Regions from separate parts of the Photorhabdus viridis genome, predicted to be linked through region 1. Evidence: predicted binding sites of a transcription regulator. Region 1 holds the regulator's gene; each other region holds the start of a gene.
What was found. The regulator ArgR, encoded in region 1, controls arginine synthesis, uptake and breakdown. The targets are predictions, from matches to a motif close to ANTGAATAAAAATACANT.
Positions count from the first base shown of each region.

Region 2: argC (N-acetyl-gamma-glutamyl-phosphate reductase) is a predicted target of ArgR. The motif match lies at 2,106-2,123, and genes of this name have one in related genera.
Region 3: argF (ornithine carbamoyltransferase) is a predicted target of ArgR. The motif match lies at 2,028-2,045, and genes of this name have one in related genera.
Region 4: argA (amino-acid N-acetyltransferase) is a predicted target of ArgR. The motif match lies at 1,473-1,490, and genes of this name have one in related genera.

Region 1 covers NZ_JBEJZY010000021.1:41,926-46,145, forward strand. Annotated here, with positions in the region: gene fbp (class 1 fructose-bisphosphatase) at 1-380, opposite strand, end outside; gene mpl (UDP-N-acetylmuramate:L-alanyl-gamma-D-glutamyl-meso-diaminopimelate ligase) at 547-1,917, shown strand; gene argR (transcriptional regulator ArgR) at 1,964-2,434, opposite strand; gene mdh (malate dehydrogenase) at 2,888-3,826, shown strand; gene ABR397_RS10855 (helix-turn-helix domain-containing protein) at 3,929-4,195, opposite strand.
Region 2 covers NZ_JBEJZY010000002.1:10,424-14,643, forward strand. Annotated here, with positions in the region: gene ABR397_RS00955 (argininosuccinate synthase) at 1-206, opposite strand, end outside; gene argB (acetylglutamate kinase) at 264-1,037, opposite strand; gene argC (N-acetyl-gamma-glutamyl-phosphate reductase) at 1,063-2,067, opposite strand; gene argE (acetylornithine deacetylase) at 2,170-3,327, shown strand; gene ppc (phosphoenolpyruvate carboxylase) at 3,626-4,220, shown strand, end outside.
Region 3 covers NZ_JBEJZY010000039.1:20,033-24,252, forward strand. Annotated here, with positions in the region: gene ABR397_RS16540 (amino acid ABC transporter ATP-binding protein) at 1-181, shown strand, start outside; gene ABR397_RS16545 (amino acid ABC transporter substrate-binding protein) at 274-1,047, shown strand; gene ABR397_RS16550 (hypothetical protein) at 1,170-1,373, shown strand; gene rraB (ribonuclease E inhibitor RraB) at 1,489-1,905, opposite strand; gene argF (ornithine carbamoyltransferase) at 2,070-3,086, shown strand; gene pyrB (aspartate carbamoyltransferase) at 3,399-4,220, shown strand, end outside.
Region 4 covers NZ_JBEJZY010000008.1:20,729-24,948, forward strand. Annotated here, with positions in the region: gene amiC (N-acetylmuramoyl-L-alanine amidase AmiC) at 31-1,278, opposite strand; gene argA (amino-acid N-acetyltransferase) at 1,524-2,858, shown strand; gene ABR397_RS04675 (FecCD family ABC transporter permease) at 3,007-4,062, opposite strand; gene ABR397_RS04680 (FecCD family ABC transporter permease) at 4,059-4,220, opposite strand, start outside.

The sequences.
Region 1 (4,220 bases):
CCAACGGAAACGTTTACATCAATATTTGAAGAACCGTCCAATGGGTCCATCAAAACAACATATTTTGCATTTTCAGCGCGGTCGCCTTCGAAAATAACGATGTCGTCTTCTTCCTCGGAAGCGATACCGGCAACTTCACCGCGTGCTTTCAATGCTGCTTTGAGTTTTTCATTAGCATAAAGGTCCAGTTTCATCTGAACTTCGCCTTGGATATTGGACGCACCGCTGGTCCCTAAAATATCCACTAAACCGGCTTTGTTGATATCACGGTGAATGATTTTTGCTCCGAGCTTAATAGCGGAAAGCAATGCGGTAAGTTCACCCGTGGCATGAGAAAAATCTTGCTGCTTTTCGACGATGAATTCGCCTAATGTTTTCATGACGAAAGTCCTGAATGTGATTTGTATAGTGGTTTTAGAACGTGCATTGCACTCTTTCGTGGGCAGTTTAGCCAAAGAAAGGGATGATTCATAGGCTATTCCATTTCTTATCTTGCTTTTGATGGTTAGAATAGTGGCTAACTTCATGCTATGGAATGGGAAATCAATGCGTATTCATATTCTTGGTATCTGCGGTACTTTTATGGGTGGACTGGCAATTTTGGCACGTTCTCTCGGCCATGAGGTAACCGGCTCAGATACCAATGTTTATCCACCAATGAGTACCTTACTAGAAAAACATGGGATTAGCCTGATTCAGGGATATGATCCGGCACAATTGGATTCTGTGCCAGATATGGTCATCATCGGTAATGTCATGAGCCGTGGAAATCCTTGTGTAGAAGCTGTGCTGGAGCGTGGGCTTCCTTATACTTCCGGCCCTCAATGGCTACATGATTATGTCTTGCCGGAGCGTTGGGTTCTGGCGGTTGCAGGGACGCATGGCAAAACAACAACAGCCGGCATGTTGGCTTGGATTCTGGAAGCTTGTGGCTATAAACCGGGTTTCTTGATTGGCGGTGTTCCTGGGAATTTTGCAACATCTGCTCAGATCGGAGAAAGTCCGTTTTTCGTGATAGAAGCCGATGAATATGATAGTGCTTTCTTTGATAAACGATCTAAGTTTGTGCATTACAGCCCACGTACGCTGGTTATGAATAATCTGGAATTTGATCATGGGGATATTTTTGGCGATCTGGCAGCTATTCAGAGGCAGTTCCATCATCTTGTCAGGATCATTCCAGGTAGCGGCAAGATCTTTGTGCCAGATAACGATATTAATCTGAAACATGTTTTGTCTATGGGATGCTGGAGTGAATTGGAGTTGGTGGGTGAAACCGGTCGCTGGCAGGCAAAAAAGATAAGTACAGACAGCAGTGATTATCGGGTGTTTTATGGTGGTGAAATTGTTGGAGAAGTGAATTGGTCACTGGTTGGTGAACATAATATGCGTAATGGGCTGATTGCGATTGCAGCTGCACATCATGTTGGTGTCCAGCCAGCCGATGCCTGTCGTGCTTTGAGCGATTTTATTAATGCCCGCCGTCGCCTTGAACTACGCGGTGAGGAGAATGGCATCACCGTTTATGATGATTTTGCGCATCACCCGACAGCAATTCTGGCAACACTTGAAGCTCTGCGTAGTAAGGTTGGTGGAACTGCCCGTATTATTACTGTGTTAGAACCGCGTTCAAATACCATGAGAATGGGTGTAAGTAAGAATGAGATTGCGCCAGCGCTTGGGCGCGCTGATGAAGTGTTTTTATTTCAGCCCGCTAATATTAAATGGCATGTATCAGAAATTGCAGATCGCTGTGTTCAGCCGGCGTATTGGAGTGCTGATATTGATTCACTGGTGCATATGATTGTTGATAAGGCACAGAAAGGCGATCATATTTTGGTTATGAGTAATGGCGGGTTTAGCGGTATTCATGAGAAGCTACTATCTGAACTGAATAAAAAAACTTATCAGTCCTGAGGATGGCGGCAAGAAAAATGAATCGCGCCAGCATGGCGCGATTCATTTAAAGTTCTTGTTCGAACAATTCAAGAATTTTTTCACGTAACTGTTCAGCTGTGAAACCTCTGGCAAGTGTGATGAAGATGGTGTCGTCACCCGCGATACTGCCAAGTATACCTTCTGCTTTACCAAGGGAATCCAACAGGCGAGCAATAAGCTGAGCAGCGCCAGGGCTTGTACGAATGACAACAATTGAATGGTTGTGATCAACATCCAGTACCAGGTTTTTTAGTGGACTAGTGGCAGTAGGGACGCCAAGCTCAGCAGGAAGGCAGTAGACCATTTCCATTTTTGCATTACGGGTGCGAACAGCACCAAATTTAGTCAGCATTCTGGAGACTTTGGATTGATTAATATTCTCAAAACCTTCTTCCAACAAGGCGGTGACGATTTCTCCTTGAGAGCTAAATTTTTCTTCTTTCAATAACGCCTTGAAAGCTTTTACTAACTCTTCCTGTTTAGAGGGAGTACGCATATTTCACCATATTCAATCAGTTATGAAGATTATATTATGCATATAAATGAATTTTTATGCAATAGAAATGATTTTATCACCATTTTTAAAGCATTGGTTAGTCTTATGCTATATAGAAATTCATAAAATATGAATATGAGAATTTGCTTTTTTGGGCTGGTTATCATGTAAATATATTGTTAATCAAATGATATTGTTTGGTGTTGTTGTTGGGTGTAAGGTATTTAGCGGTTTATTTCATAAAATCATAAGGCAATTATCAAAATAGTGTCCATTATCTCATTAACAGATAAGCATTTTGTCTAGAATACGGCGACTTTTGTGTCCCACGATTAGAGCGTAAGTCCACAATTTGGCTGTTAACAGATTGTTTTCAAGAACGTAGTAATCTATGTTTATAACCAGATGAATTCACAGCATTTTAAAGTACAAAACGATTTAAGGAGTATCAGGATGAAAGTTGCAGTTCTCGGTGCAGCCGGTGGTATTGGTCAGGCTCTTGCTCTTCTACTAAAAACCCAGCTTCCTTCAGGTTCAGAACTCTCTTTATATGATATCGCTCCAGTGACGCCTGGGGTGGCTGTTGATTTGAGCCACATCCCAACGGATGTGAGAATTAAGGGCTTTGCTGGTGAAGATGCAACGCCAGCGTTGGAAGGAGCGGACGTTGTATTGATTTCCGCAGGTGTTGCCCGTAAACCAGGTATGGATCGTTCAGATCTGTTTAATGTTAACGCGGGTATCGTTCGTAACCTGGTAGAACAAGTGGCTAAAACGTGTCCGAAGGCACTGATTGGGATTATAACTAACCCAGTTAACACAACTGTAGCTATTGCTGCCGAAGTGCTGAAAAAAGCGGGTGTATATGATAAAAACCGCCTGTTTGGCATAACATCTTTGGATATTATCCGTTCCAATACTTTTGTTGCTGAATTGAAAGGTAGAAAACCGCAGGAAATCGAAGTGCCGGTTATCGGTGGTCACTCTGGTGTGACGATCCTGCCTCTGTTGTCCCAAATCCCTGGTGTGAGCTTTACTGATGAAGAGTTGGCTGCCTTAACTAAACGTATTCAGAATGCAGGTACTGAAGTCGTTGAAGCTAAAGCTGGTGGTGGATCTGCAACTCTGTCTATGGGGCAAGCTGCGGCTCGTCTGGGCCTTTCTTTGGTCCGTGGCTTACAAGGCGAAAGCAATGTTGTTGAATGTGCCTATGTTGAAGGTGATGGCAAATATGCGCGTTTCTTCGCTCAACCGGTTCGTTTGGGTAAAAATGGCGTAGAAGAGCGTCTGGAAATTGGCAAATTGAGTGATTTTGAACAAAAAGCACTGGAAGGCATGTTGGACGTATTGAGAAAAGATATAGAATTAGGTGAAAAATTCATTAATAACTAATTGGTATATTTTATAAATATAAAATATATACTTATGAAACAATAAAAACCGCTGGTACAACGAATTACCGGCGGTTTTTATTTAACAAAAATAATTCGTTAGCTAATTATTTGTTTGTTCGCGTACTTTTCTTTCTAATAATTCCCCGGTATTTGGATCAAAATAACGACTCGGCCAAATCTCTGAAGGATGTATTTCCAGATAATTCGCAATTATCCATTCTCCCTTTGGCCATGGGCGAGACAGTGCATTAGCGAGTGTAGATGAGCTCAGTCCCGCTTTGCGTGATACCTCAGCTAAGGTTGTTCCCCGCTTGCGTAAAGCTGCAATTATGTCGGCAGGATGCCAATCAGATTTCCTTGAAATCATTTTTAATCCTTTTTTTATTAAATTT
Region 2 (4,220 bases), on a different contig from region 1:
AGATCCACAACGTGACATTCTGATGCGCCAGAACGCAAAGCTTTTTGTTCCACTCCTTCCAGATCTTCACGGCTTTGCCCCACATCGGCGACAAATGCAACAACTTCGCAGTTGTCGTAATGCTCTTTCAGCCAGGGAATAATGGCAGAAGTATCCAGACCACCAGAATAAGCGAGAACTATTTTTTTAATATCTTTAGTATGCATGAAGTTACCCTTTGAAATTCCGTTGTTGTTCATTGCCGAAAATTAATCAAACTTGATTTAAGCCAGAATACGAGTACCGATGGGAACACCGTTAAATAGGGCGGTCAGTTGATCCGCATGACGCCAACTGGCGATATCTATCGGGCGGCCTAATGTTTTAGCTGCATCCAAAGCTGCATTCACCTTCACGATCATGCCGTCAGTAATGATGCCCTGCACAATAAGTTGTTCAGCTTTCTGAGCGGTCATATCAGGGATCTTCTGCCCTTTACCATCCAAAATACCGCTAACATCAGAGAGCAATACCAGATCAGCCCCCAAAGTTTGAGCTATCGCCGTTGCCGCTTGATCAGCATTCACATTCATCAGCTCCCCTTTATCAGTTACACCAATCGAGCTAATAATGGGTATATAACCAGCATCCAGTAAAATTCTTAGCAACTTAGTATCACCCGGTATCGCTTTCCCCACATGCCCCAACTCTTCACTCAATTGGGAAACCGTGACCACATTACCATCTCCTAAATATAATCCAACTGATGCAAGCTGATACTTAGTCGCCCACGACAACAAAGTTTTATTAGCGATACCTGCCAATGCGCCGGTGATAATCCCTATCTGCTCAACGGGTGTTACCCGTAATCCTTGCTCCTTCACTACCGGCAGTTGCAGCTTCTGCATCAATTCATCTACCAGACAACCACCACCATGAACAATCACCAACTGGCGTTTATGTGTTTGCCGATATTCCTGTAATGCAGTAAACAAGCGTTCCAGTGCTTCTTCATTGTCCAGTAACACTCCACCTAACTTTATGACTAAAGGTTCCATCTGATTTACTCCCTCACGCCAATAATTAAAGTAATGCCTGGGTTTCTTCAAACCCAAAACGAATATTCATACACTGAACTGCCTGAGCTGCCGCGCCTTTCAAAAGATTATCCTCAGTACCCACAATAATCAGGTGATCACCCTGTACAACAAAACCAATATCACAAAATGGTAATCCAACAACCGATTTCAGAGCTGGCACCCCTTTGCTGTAGAGACGCACCAGAGGCTTATCTTTATATGCCTGTTGATAAACTTCACTTATCTGTTCTGCGGTAACACCCAACTTCAATTTACAGGTAATCGTGGCAAGAATACCCCGCGCAAAATTACCAAGATGCGGAGTAAAAATCACCCTGGTCCCCAGATGTTCCTCAATCTCTGGTAGGTGACGATGAGTAAATATCCCATAAGGTTGCAGGCTAACTTCGCAGAAACTGTTGGTCATACTGGCCTTCCGACCTGCACCACTCACGCCGCTGGTCGCATTAATCACCGGCCAGTGACCGGTATCCAACAAACCCTTTTCCAGTAGCGGCTTTAGCGCGAGTTGAGAAACCGTTGGATAACATCCCGGGACAGCAACCAACTGGGCCTGTTTAATTTCTTCAGTCTGCCATTCGGCAAGTCCATATACAGCTTGTGTTAACCATTGAGTATGCTTATGTTTGAATCCGTAGTATTGTTGATAAATCTGAGCATTTTGTACGCGATAGGCACCGGACAGATCGAACACAACGCAACCTGCTGCCAGAAATACCGGCGCAATGTCATGACTGACCTCATGGGCGGTGGCAAGGAAAACCACATCAATCCCTTTAGCAGCATCAGTAATGTCAGTCAACGGTTGCAGCGGTAGATCAACGATGCCTTTATACTGTAGATGTAAATCTGAGAAGCATTTATCTGCATCAACGCTTTGAGCAGAAACCATTAGCCTAATCAGATTTATATGTGGGTGACGATGCAGATATGCTGCCAGTTCTGCTCCGGTATAACCACTTGCACCAACAACCAGCGTATTCAACATGGGATATCTTTACCTTGTGCTCAGTATTTTAACGGGATAATGTATTTTTATTCAAAAAAAATGCATGAATATTGATACTATCATGAATAAAGGCTGTCAACAGTGAATATTAAATTACCTCCATTTATTGAGCTATTTCGGCAGTTAATCGCGACTCCCTCAATCAGCGCCACTGATATCAGTATCGATCAAAGTAATGAGTCTTTAATCAACCTGCTGGCAAGCTGGTTAAAGGAAATTGGTTTCGAGATTGAGATACAACCGGTACCCGAAGTCCGCGGGAAATATAATTTACTGGCGACTTTGGGGAGTGGTTCAGGTGGACTACTACTATGTGGGCATACCGATACCGTTCCTTTTGACGAAGGGCGCTGGACTCAAGACCCCTTCACCCTGACAGAACGTGATAACAAGCTATATGGTTTAGGTACGGCAGACATGAAAGGCTTTTTCGCCTTTATCATTGATGCCTTGCGGGATATTGATGTCAGTAAAATAACCCGTCCGCTGTACATTCTGGCTACCGCAGATGAAGAAACAACAATGGCAGGCGCCCGTTATTTTGCGGCAAGTACAACTATCCGACCGGATTTCGCAATTATCGGTGAGCCGACGGCATTGCGGCCTATCTATGCACACAAAGGGCATTTATCGAACGCTATTCGCATTGTCGGCCAGTCAGGGCATTCCAGTGATCCAGCCCACGGTGTCAATGCCATTGATTTAATGCATGAATCTATTGGTCATCTAATTGAATTACGAGACACGCTAAAAAAGCGTTACAACAATCCGGCATTTGCCATTCCGTACCCGACCATGAACTTCGGCTATATTCATGGCGGTGATGCGGTAAATCGGATTTGCGCACATTGTGAATTGCATATGGATATTCGCCCATTACCGGGGCTGACATTACAGGATCTGAATGGGCTGTTAAACGAGACCCTGGAACCAGTGAAACAACGTTGGCCTGGTCGTCTGACCATCAATGAATTACATCCACCCATTCCCGGTTATGAATGCCCAACAGACCACAAGATGGTTGATGTAATAGAAAAACTTTTGGGCCGCAAGGCTGAAACCGTGAATTACTGTACTGAAGCGCCATTTATTCAGGAATTATGCCCAACGTTGGTACTTGGCCCAGGTTCGATTGAACAGGCACATCAGCCGGATGAGTTTATTGATATATCATTTATTGAACCTACCAGAAAGATAATCTCTCAGTTAATAGATCATTTTTGTCTAAGCAATAATTAATTGTTTTAATTTATCCCCCCAAAAATCAGGGGGGACTCAAGCATCAGAACAAGAAACAAACCTTTCCCAGTCGCTTTGCACATAAACACAGTGCAGATAATAAGTAAAACTTATAGAAAACAACCCAGTATTAAATTTTAGAAATTTCGCCCAAACTGATTATTTTCTGATATGAATATGAGGGCTTAGGGTAAATTCAACACTGTGGCGCCACAAAAAATAACTTCCCGCCACTTAAATAAAATTTTTCTACAGGAACAGAATCAACATTCTGCCAGCAATAAAGGCCAAGAGTCACATGAATCAACAATATTCCGCAATGCGCAGTAATGTCAGCATGCTAGGTAAGCTGCTGGGAGATACGATCAAAGAAGCTTTAGGGGAAGATATTCTCGATAAAGTTGAAACTATCCGCAAATTATCCAAATCATCCCGTGCCGGCAATGAAGCACACCGCCAGCAACTATTGTCCATATTGCAAAACTTATCCAATGATGAATTGTTGCCGGTTGCCCGCGCTTTCAATCAATTTCTCAACCTGACAAACGTCGCGGAACAATATCACAGCATATCCCCACATGGTGAAGCTGCCAGCAACCCGGTTGCTTTGGCAAAGTTATTCACCCAGTTAAAAGAAAAAAATTTCAGTAATGACAATCTAAAAAAAGCGGTGAATGAGCTGTTTATTGAACTGGTCCTCACCGCTCACCCAACTGAAATCGCGCGTCGTACCTTAATCCACAAACTGGTAGCCGTTAACACCTGCCTGTCACAATTAGATCATGATGACCTGGCGGATTATGAGCGTAATAACATTATGCGCCGCCTGCGCCAGTTAGTCGCCCAGTCATGGCATACCGATGAAATCCGTAAAATCCGCCCTACTCCAATTG
Region 3 (4,220 bases), on a different contig from region 1:
GTTGATGGCGACACACGATCTGCGTCTGGCAGCTAATCTTGCCTACAACGTCATATTTTTAGAATCTGGCGAAATTGTCGAATCGGGAACATCGAAAACGATTTTTACCCACCCCCTCAAGCAGCGGACGGTTGAATTTGTTTCAACTTTAACGAATACCTTACCGGATTGGGAGATATAACCCACCGTTAAAAACACCTTGCCGTAATTGCGCGTTGAATCCATCAAGTCAATTACGATTAAATAAATTTTCTGACAGTTTGGAGAAATAAAATGAAAGCATTCCTTACCGTATTATTGGCTGGCATCATTCAATTTGGCATTGCATATTCTGCCAGTGCAGAGTCTGGCCTTGATAACATTAAATCAGCCGGCGTGTTTAAAATCGCTACTGAAGGAACCTATCCGCCATTTACCTATCACGATGCTTCAGGAACCTTAACCGGCTTTGATGTTGATATTGGTCGCGAAATCGCACGCCGTCTGAATGTCAAAGCGGAATTCACTGAAGGAAAATGGGATGGGCTTATTGCCGGACTTGATGCCAAACGCTATGATGCGGTACTTAATCAAGTCGCTATTACGCCAGAGCGTAAAAAGAAATATGACTTTTCTGCGCCTTATATTATTTCTAAAGCCGTACTTATCACCCGCAAAAATAATGACAGTATTAAAACGTTCAACGACCTGAAAGGTAAAACATCAAGCCACAGCCTGACCAGTAATTATGCGCAGTTAGCAAAACGTCACGGCGCAGAAATCGTCCCTACTGAAGGATTTAATCAGTCAATTGATTTGGTTGCTACAGGCAGAGCCGACGCTACTATCAACGATAATCTCTCCTATCTGGACTTCAAGAAACACAAACCCAATGCACCGGTAAAAATTGTTGCAACTGAACCCAATGGTGATCAAGTTGGTATTCTAATCCGAAAAGGCGAACCAGAATTACAAGCTGCTATCGATAAAGCGTTAGCCGATATCAAAGCTGATGGCACTTATTTGCGTATTTCTACTCAATATTTTGGCACTGACGTTTCTAAATAAGAGAATAACCGCCTCTTTTTGCAAGAGGCGGTTTTATCTTAATTAAATTATTTTTAATTTCAATGCCTGATTATTATCTATACCCAAAAACAACTTTAAATTAATTCCATTCAGTAACTAAAGTGGCATCAAAAGGCCTGTCTCTGGCATGGAAAGTGACCGACGTTGTTCATACCGCAAAAGAGTTAGGAGAACTCGCAGAAAAACATAACGATCTGGTTTCTAATGAGCTGGGACGAGAATTAAAAAGGGAAGTCAATGAGGCAAACCAAATCAGGAGAGGGACGATTCTTTTAAAGGTCAGAGAACATGGTTTGATAAAATAATCCACTAAAATACAATAGTCCTTATTCGCAAAAGCATATAAGGACTATTTTGTTTTGAATTACATGCATCAGCCACGACCAGGGCTAACACAAGATTTATAACGAACTGATTTTATTAATGAAGTCTGGTCTCACCCTGCTCTGGCAAATCATCTTCGCCGTCTTCATCTTGCTCATCAGGATCTTCGAAATAAGTGCCCCAGCCGTCATAATTGACACCCATCTTCTGAGCCAGATTTACCAGTTGTTCAACCTGAGCATCGATCAATTCAGCGTTCAACCCACATTCTCTGATGACATCACAACACATCAGAATAGAACCATCTTCGATTTCCAATTCTTCCGCGTCAGTCACTTCATAACCCAGCTTAAAGGCTTCAACTGCCGCCTTTTCCAACAGATTAAAATCTTCCGCAGAAAAGTGGTGTTCAATGGCATAAAGCGCATCTGGATCACTACCATCTTCCAGTAATTCTTCAATAATAAGGCGTGTTTCTTCGCGTTGTTCTTCTAAGTCTTTTTGATTTGCCATACCCAATACCCTCAATCAGTTGGCCGTCCCAACGTTCATTCTCCCACACCACAAGCAGGCTAACCACTGTTTACATCAAAGAAATCTAATGCGGAGTTGAAATTGAATTTTTATAGATATAAATTGAATTTAAATGCAAAAAATAAATGTGGAGATATCCAACAATGAATCCATTCTATCAACGTAATTTCCTAAGACTGCTTGATTTTTCCTCAGCAGAAATCCATGTCTTCCTAAAACTGGCGGCTGAATTAAAATCGACTAAAAGATCCGGCACAGAAAAAGCCTGGCTAACAGGTAAAAATATTGTGCTGATTTTTGAAAAAGACTCCACCCGCACCCGCTGTTCATTTGAAGTAGCCGCTTACGATCAGGGGGCAAATATCACCTATCTTGGTTCCAGTGGTAGCCAGATTGGCCATAAAGAATCAATTAAGGATACCGCCCGTATACTTGGCCGCATGTATGACGGTATTCAATATCGCGGCTATGCTCAGAAAGTGGTTGAAGCCCTGGCAAAATATGCAGATGTCCCTGTATGGAATGGGCTGACGGATGAATTTCATCCTACTCAGTTATTGGCAGATTTGCTGACTATTCAGGAGCATCAACCAGAGAAACCGCTGTCAGAAATCAAATTCGCCTACTTGGGGGATGCCCGTAACAATATGGGTAATACCATGTTAGAAGCCGCGGCATTGACAGGCATGGATGTTCGGCTGATTGCTCCTAAACAGTACTGGCCAGATGCAGCACTGGTTGCTGAATGTCAGAAACTGGCCGAAAAAACAGGTGGGAAAATTACACTAACTGAAAATGTCCCTGAGGGGGTTAAAGACGCTGATTTTCTTTATACCGATGTCTGGGTTTCTATGGGAGAGCCAAAAGAAGTTTGGCAACAACGGGTTAACCTATTGAAACCTTATCAGGTGAATATGGATGTGGTGAAAATGACAGGCAACCCACAGGTAAAATTCCTGCACTGCCTGCCCGCATTCCATGATGAAGAAACGACGTTAGGCAAACAACTCGCCGCTGAATTTGATATGTATGGAGGGCTGGAAGTCACCAATGAAGTTTTTGAGTCAAAGCATAGCATTGTGTTTGATCAGGCAGAAAATCGTCTGCATACCATAAAAGCGGTAATGGTAGCGACACTGGCAAGTGATCTTAAAATCTAGTCACTTATGATATCTGCGGGGATATGTCTGTAAGGAGGCGCTCCAACCAATATCATTTTTCTTCGGGCAAACGCTTGCTGTGAGATTTTTCACGAGTATAATGCGCGACAATTTGCCGGGAGAAATTATGAAAAACAGCACCTCTTTTCATCAAGCTAAAGTACGGGTGCAACTGCCTAAAGGCAGGCAGCAATCATTGTTTTTCCCGTTGCTAAACCAATCATTTAATGCCCCTCATTGAGGGGTTTTTTTTTGCCCGGTAATCAATTGATGATCACCACCCCGGATGTCAGCATTAGAGGAGAGTGAAAAATGGCTAATCCGTTATATCGCAAACATATCATCTCAATAAATGATCTGAGCCGCGAAGATCTGGAATTGGTGTTGCGAACCGCTGCTACACTGAAAACCAGACCACAGCCTGAATTGCTGAAACACAAGGTTATCGCCAGCTGTTTCTTTGAAGCCTCTACTCGTACCCGCCTCTCTTTTGAAACCGCAATCCACCGCCTTGGCGCTTCCGTGGTTGGCTTTTCAGACAGCAGCAACACTTCTCTGGGTAAGAAAGGCGAAACGCTGGCGGATACCATTTCCGTTATCAGCCAATATGTTGACGCTATCGTGATGCGTCACCCGCAGGAAGGTTCCCCGCGCCTGGCCTCCGAATTTTCCGGTCATACTCCGATTATCAATGCTGGTGACGGCGCTAACCAACATCCAACTCAAACTTTACTGGATCTGTTCACTATTCAAGAAACGCAGCAACAGTTGGATAGCCTAAATATTGCTATGGTTGGTGACCTGAAATATGGCCGCACGGTTCATTCACTGTCACAAGCGTTGGCGAAATTTAATGGCAACCATTTTTATTTTATCGCCCCGGAAGCATTGGCAATGCCAAATCATATTCTTCATATGCTGAATGAAAAAGGGGCAACTTACAGCCTGCATACCAACATAGAAGAAGTATTACCGGAACTAGACATCCTTTATATGACTCGTGTGCAAAAAGAGCGCCTTGATCCATCAGAATACGCCAATGTAAAAGCGCAATTTGTTCTGCGTGCCGCCGATCTGACAGGCGCGAAAGAGAACCTCAAAATTTTGCATCCATTGCCACGTATTGATGAAATT
Region 4 (4,220 bases), on a different contig from region 1:
TCGCTTAGTTTCGTTCTAATGGCGGATATTTTACCGCCGTGCTAAATCACCACCATTGCTAAAATACGCTTTGATACCCGCGAAAATGGACTCCGCTACCTGCTGCTGGAAGCGCGCTGTTTTCAGTTTCCGTTCCTCTTCCAGGTTACTGATAAACGCAGTTTCTACCAGAATCGATGGGATATCCGGTGCTTTCAGTACCGCAAATCCAGCCTGATCCACCCGGTTCTTATGTAGTTTATTCACTTTACCCATGCGCTTGAGCACTTCACTGCCAAATTTAAGGCTGTCATTGATTGTCGCCGTCTGTAGTAAATCAAACATGGTATGATCCAGATACTTATCACCGCTTTTACTTACACCACCAATCTGGTCGGCTTCATTTTGCGTTTGGGCCAGAAAACGTGCGGTATTACTGGTTGCGCCTTTAGTAGAAAGCGCAAAAACCGAAGAGCCACGAGCAGCCCGGTTAGAAAAGGCATCAGCATGAATAGAAACAAATAAATCAGCCCGCATCTTACGTGCTTTTGCCACCCGGACTTTTAGCGGGATAAACACATCTTCATTACGAGTCATATACACTTTCATGCCCGGTTCACGCTGAATAATAGTTCGTAATCGACGGGCGATTTGCAGAACAACGTCTTTCTCACGGGTTTTATATTTGCCGATAGCGCCAGGATCTTCTCCACCATGTCCAGGATCGAGCATAATAACAATCGGCCTGTCTTTACCTGCTTTGCCTGACTTCGGTATTTCCGCCGGTAAATCCTCAGCCAAATTACCTTTATTGTACTCTTCAAGCAGAGCAAGTAATGGGTCATCATCCTTATTCGCTCCTGCTGCGGGATAAATATCCAAAACCAAACGGTGCTTAAATTCCGCCACTGGTTTCAAAGTAAACATATGTGGGCTGACCGATTGTTTAACTTCAAACACCAGACGGACCGTTTTAGGATCAAACTGCCCCGCCCTGACCAGTTTAAGATAAGGATCGCGGGATTGAATCTGCTCCCCCATACCTTTTAAGGTATGATTTAATTGCACACCTTCAAGATCAACAACAATTCTATTTGGATTTGTCAGCACGAACTGACGATATTTGAGTGGAATATTGGACTCAAGCGTCACACGGGTATAACTGGATGCAGGCCAAATACGTACTGCAATAATTTTTGATGATGCTGCATAACCCACCTGGGTGACACTAAGCAACCACATTGCTGCGGCTCCCTGCAACAAGCGACGCCGTGACAGATTAAGATCTGAATGACTCATCTACTATTTATTCCATTCATAAAATACAAATATTCAGGATGACTTCCATCCAAAGAAACAGCCAAGTGGAAAACGCTAACCAACCAACATTATGCTGTCATCAGTAATAAGCATTTTATATTTGGCAAATTATTCACGTCCACATGTATATCGCAATGTTTTTGTTTTAATTGCCTCTTGCCATTTCCTTTCAAAAGGAATAAAAATACATAAATTACGAATAAAAATTCAATCGAGAGTCTTTTATGAAAGAACGCAGCACCGAATTAGTTGAGGGATTTCGCCACTCGGTTCCATACATCAATGCACACCGTGGCAAAACGTTTGTTATCATGCTTGGCGGAGAGGCTATTGCTCACGAGAACTTCCCGAATATCATCAACGACATCGGATTACTGCATAGTTTGGGCATCCGACTGATAGTCGTTTATGGCGCCAGACCTCAAATTGAAGAAAACCTTGCAACCCATCATTATGAACCGATTTACCACAAACACACCCGCGTTACCGATAATAGGACATTGGAACTCGTCAAACAATCTGCTGGCTTATTGCAACTGGATATTACCGCACGTCTTTCTATGAGCCTAAATAATACTCCATTGCAAGGCGCAAATATTAATGTCGTCAGCGGTAACTTTGTTATTGCTCAACCTCTTGGTGTTGATGACGGCGTGGATTATTGCCACAGTGGAAAAATTCGCCGTATTGATGAGGCAGCCATAAATCGTCAGTTAGACAATGGTGCAATAGTACTAATTGGCCCTGTTGCAGTTTCCGTTACCGGCGAGAGTTTTAATCTGGCATTTGAAGAAGTTGCTACTCAGTTAGCAATCAAACTACAGGCCGAAAAATTCGTAGGTTTCTGTTCTACTCAAGGCGTACAAGGCAAAGATGGAAAAATTCTATCTGAAATTTTTCTTAATCAGGCGCCGGATCTCATTAAAGAACTGGAAGCTGAAGGTGATTACTATTCAGGTACAGCCTGTTTTTTACGGAGTGCCGTAAAAGCTTGCCGTCGTGGCGTTCATCGCAGCCACTTATTAAGTTATCAGGCAGATGGTTCTCTGGTTCAAGAACTATTTTCCCGTGATGGTATTGGTACTCAAATAGTCATGGAGAGCGCGGAACAAATACGCAGGGCGAATATCAATGACATCGGTGGCATTCTCGAACTTATTCGTCCGCTGGAACAGCAAGGCATTTTGGTTCGCCGTTCAAGAGAACAACTTGAGAGAGAAATTGATAAATTCATCATTATCGAACGCGACAACCTGACTATCGCTTGTGCCGCGCTTTACCCCTATCCTGACGAGAAAATTGGGGAGATGGCTTGTTTAGCGGTTCATCCTAAATACCGGAACGCTTTAAAAGGTGAAGTACTCATGAATCGCATTTCGGATCACGCTAAACAGCTCGGGCTGGAAAAGCTTTTTGTCCTGACTACCCGCAGCATTCACTGGTTCCAAGAACGGGGTTTTGAGCCGGCGGAAATCTCAATGCTGCCAATTCAGAAACAAGAGCTATACAACTACCAACGCCGCTCTAAAATTCTGATGTTAAATTTGGAACCGCAGTAATGAGCTGATTAATGTTAAAAAATAACTCAATCCCATTGAGAAAATATCTTTTGCGGCGATCGATCAAATCGCCTAAACCGGGCTCGATTTTATCTGACTAAAATCAACGGGTTGAATACACGACCAATTGATATCACGCCCCAGACATTCAGCGTTTACGTAATGCGCTCAGCCGCATTGTCAGGATAAACAAGGGCACGCCAATGAGTGTGAAGCTTAACCCGATAGGGAGAAAGACTCCTGAGGGTGCTGCTTTCGTCATGATATCTGCGGTGACGACCAGATTGCCGCCCACCAAAGCGGAAAGAAACAGTCGGGCGCGGCCTGTGGCCGATGAAATAAAGCTAGCCAGATGCGGCGCCAATATCCCCAAAAAACTCAATGGCCCTACTGCGGTGACAGATGCTGCGCTTAACAAGACAGAAAACATCATCAGCAACGGACGGGAATATTTGATAGGCTCCCCAAGGGACATAGCAAGTTCATTTCCAAGCTCATAGCGGTTTAAAGCGGGGCCAGTGATCAGAATTCCGATAATACTCAATAAGAATAATGGCATGAATGATGCGATAATTGACCAACTGGCCTGAAACAATGATCCTTGCATCCATCCAGCAAGATTCAAGGATAACTCTGTCGGAAGATAGAGAATAAGAAAAGAGCTGACAGAACTAAGAACGGACGAAACGGCAATCCCCATCAGTAAAATTGCCAAGCCACTTGCGCGATTATTGCCGACGAGCAAAATCAAAAACAACGCAACAATCAGTCCACCAGCCAGTGCAGCAAGGACGATCAGCATTTTAGGCGCGGAAGGAACAAACGCCAGCAAGACTATGATCATCGTCATAGATCCCTGACTTATGCCAAGAAGGCCGGGGTCGGCCAGCGGATTGCGAGCAATCGGCTGCAAAATAGCACCGGCAAGGGCTGCACACCAACCCACCATCAGCCCCAATAAAATATGAGGTATCCGTACAACCCAGAGTGCATAAAACTGGTGGCGCTCAAGGGAATATCCGAAAAGCATATGCGTGAATTCACGTATACCAACGTCCGTAACCCCGACGTTTAAAGAAATAGCCACGAGTATGATCGTGATGGTAAATAGGTATAAACCGACTTTTATATCACGGGTACGCATCTGCAATCCGTTGGCGAAACGTAATACCCTTTGTCCGTCTGTTGCCTGACCGAAGTTCACAACAATCTCTCCGATGTTGCTGAAAGATAGCGCTTTCTGATGACCCAGATAAAAAACAGCCCTCCCAAAAAATCCAGTAGAATGCCAGTATGTATGACATAAGGCTGGAAGAGTGTCTGCGCACAGAGATTGGCAATCAGGCAAATACTTGCCCCCGT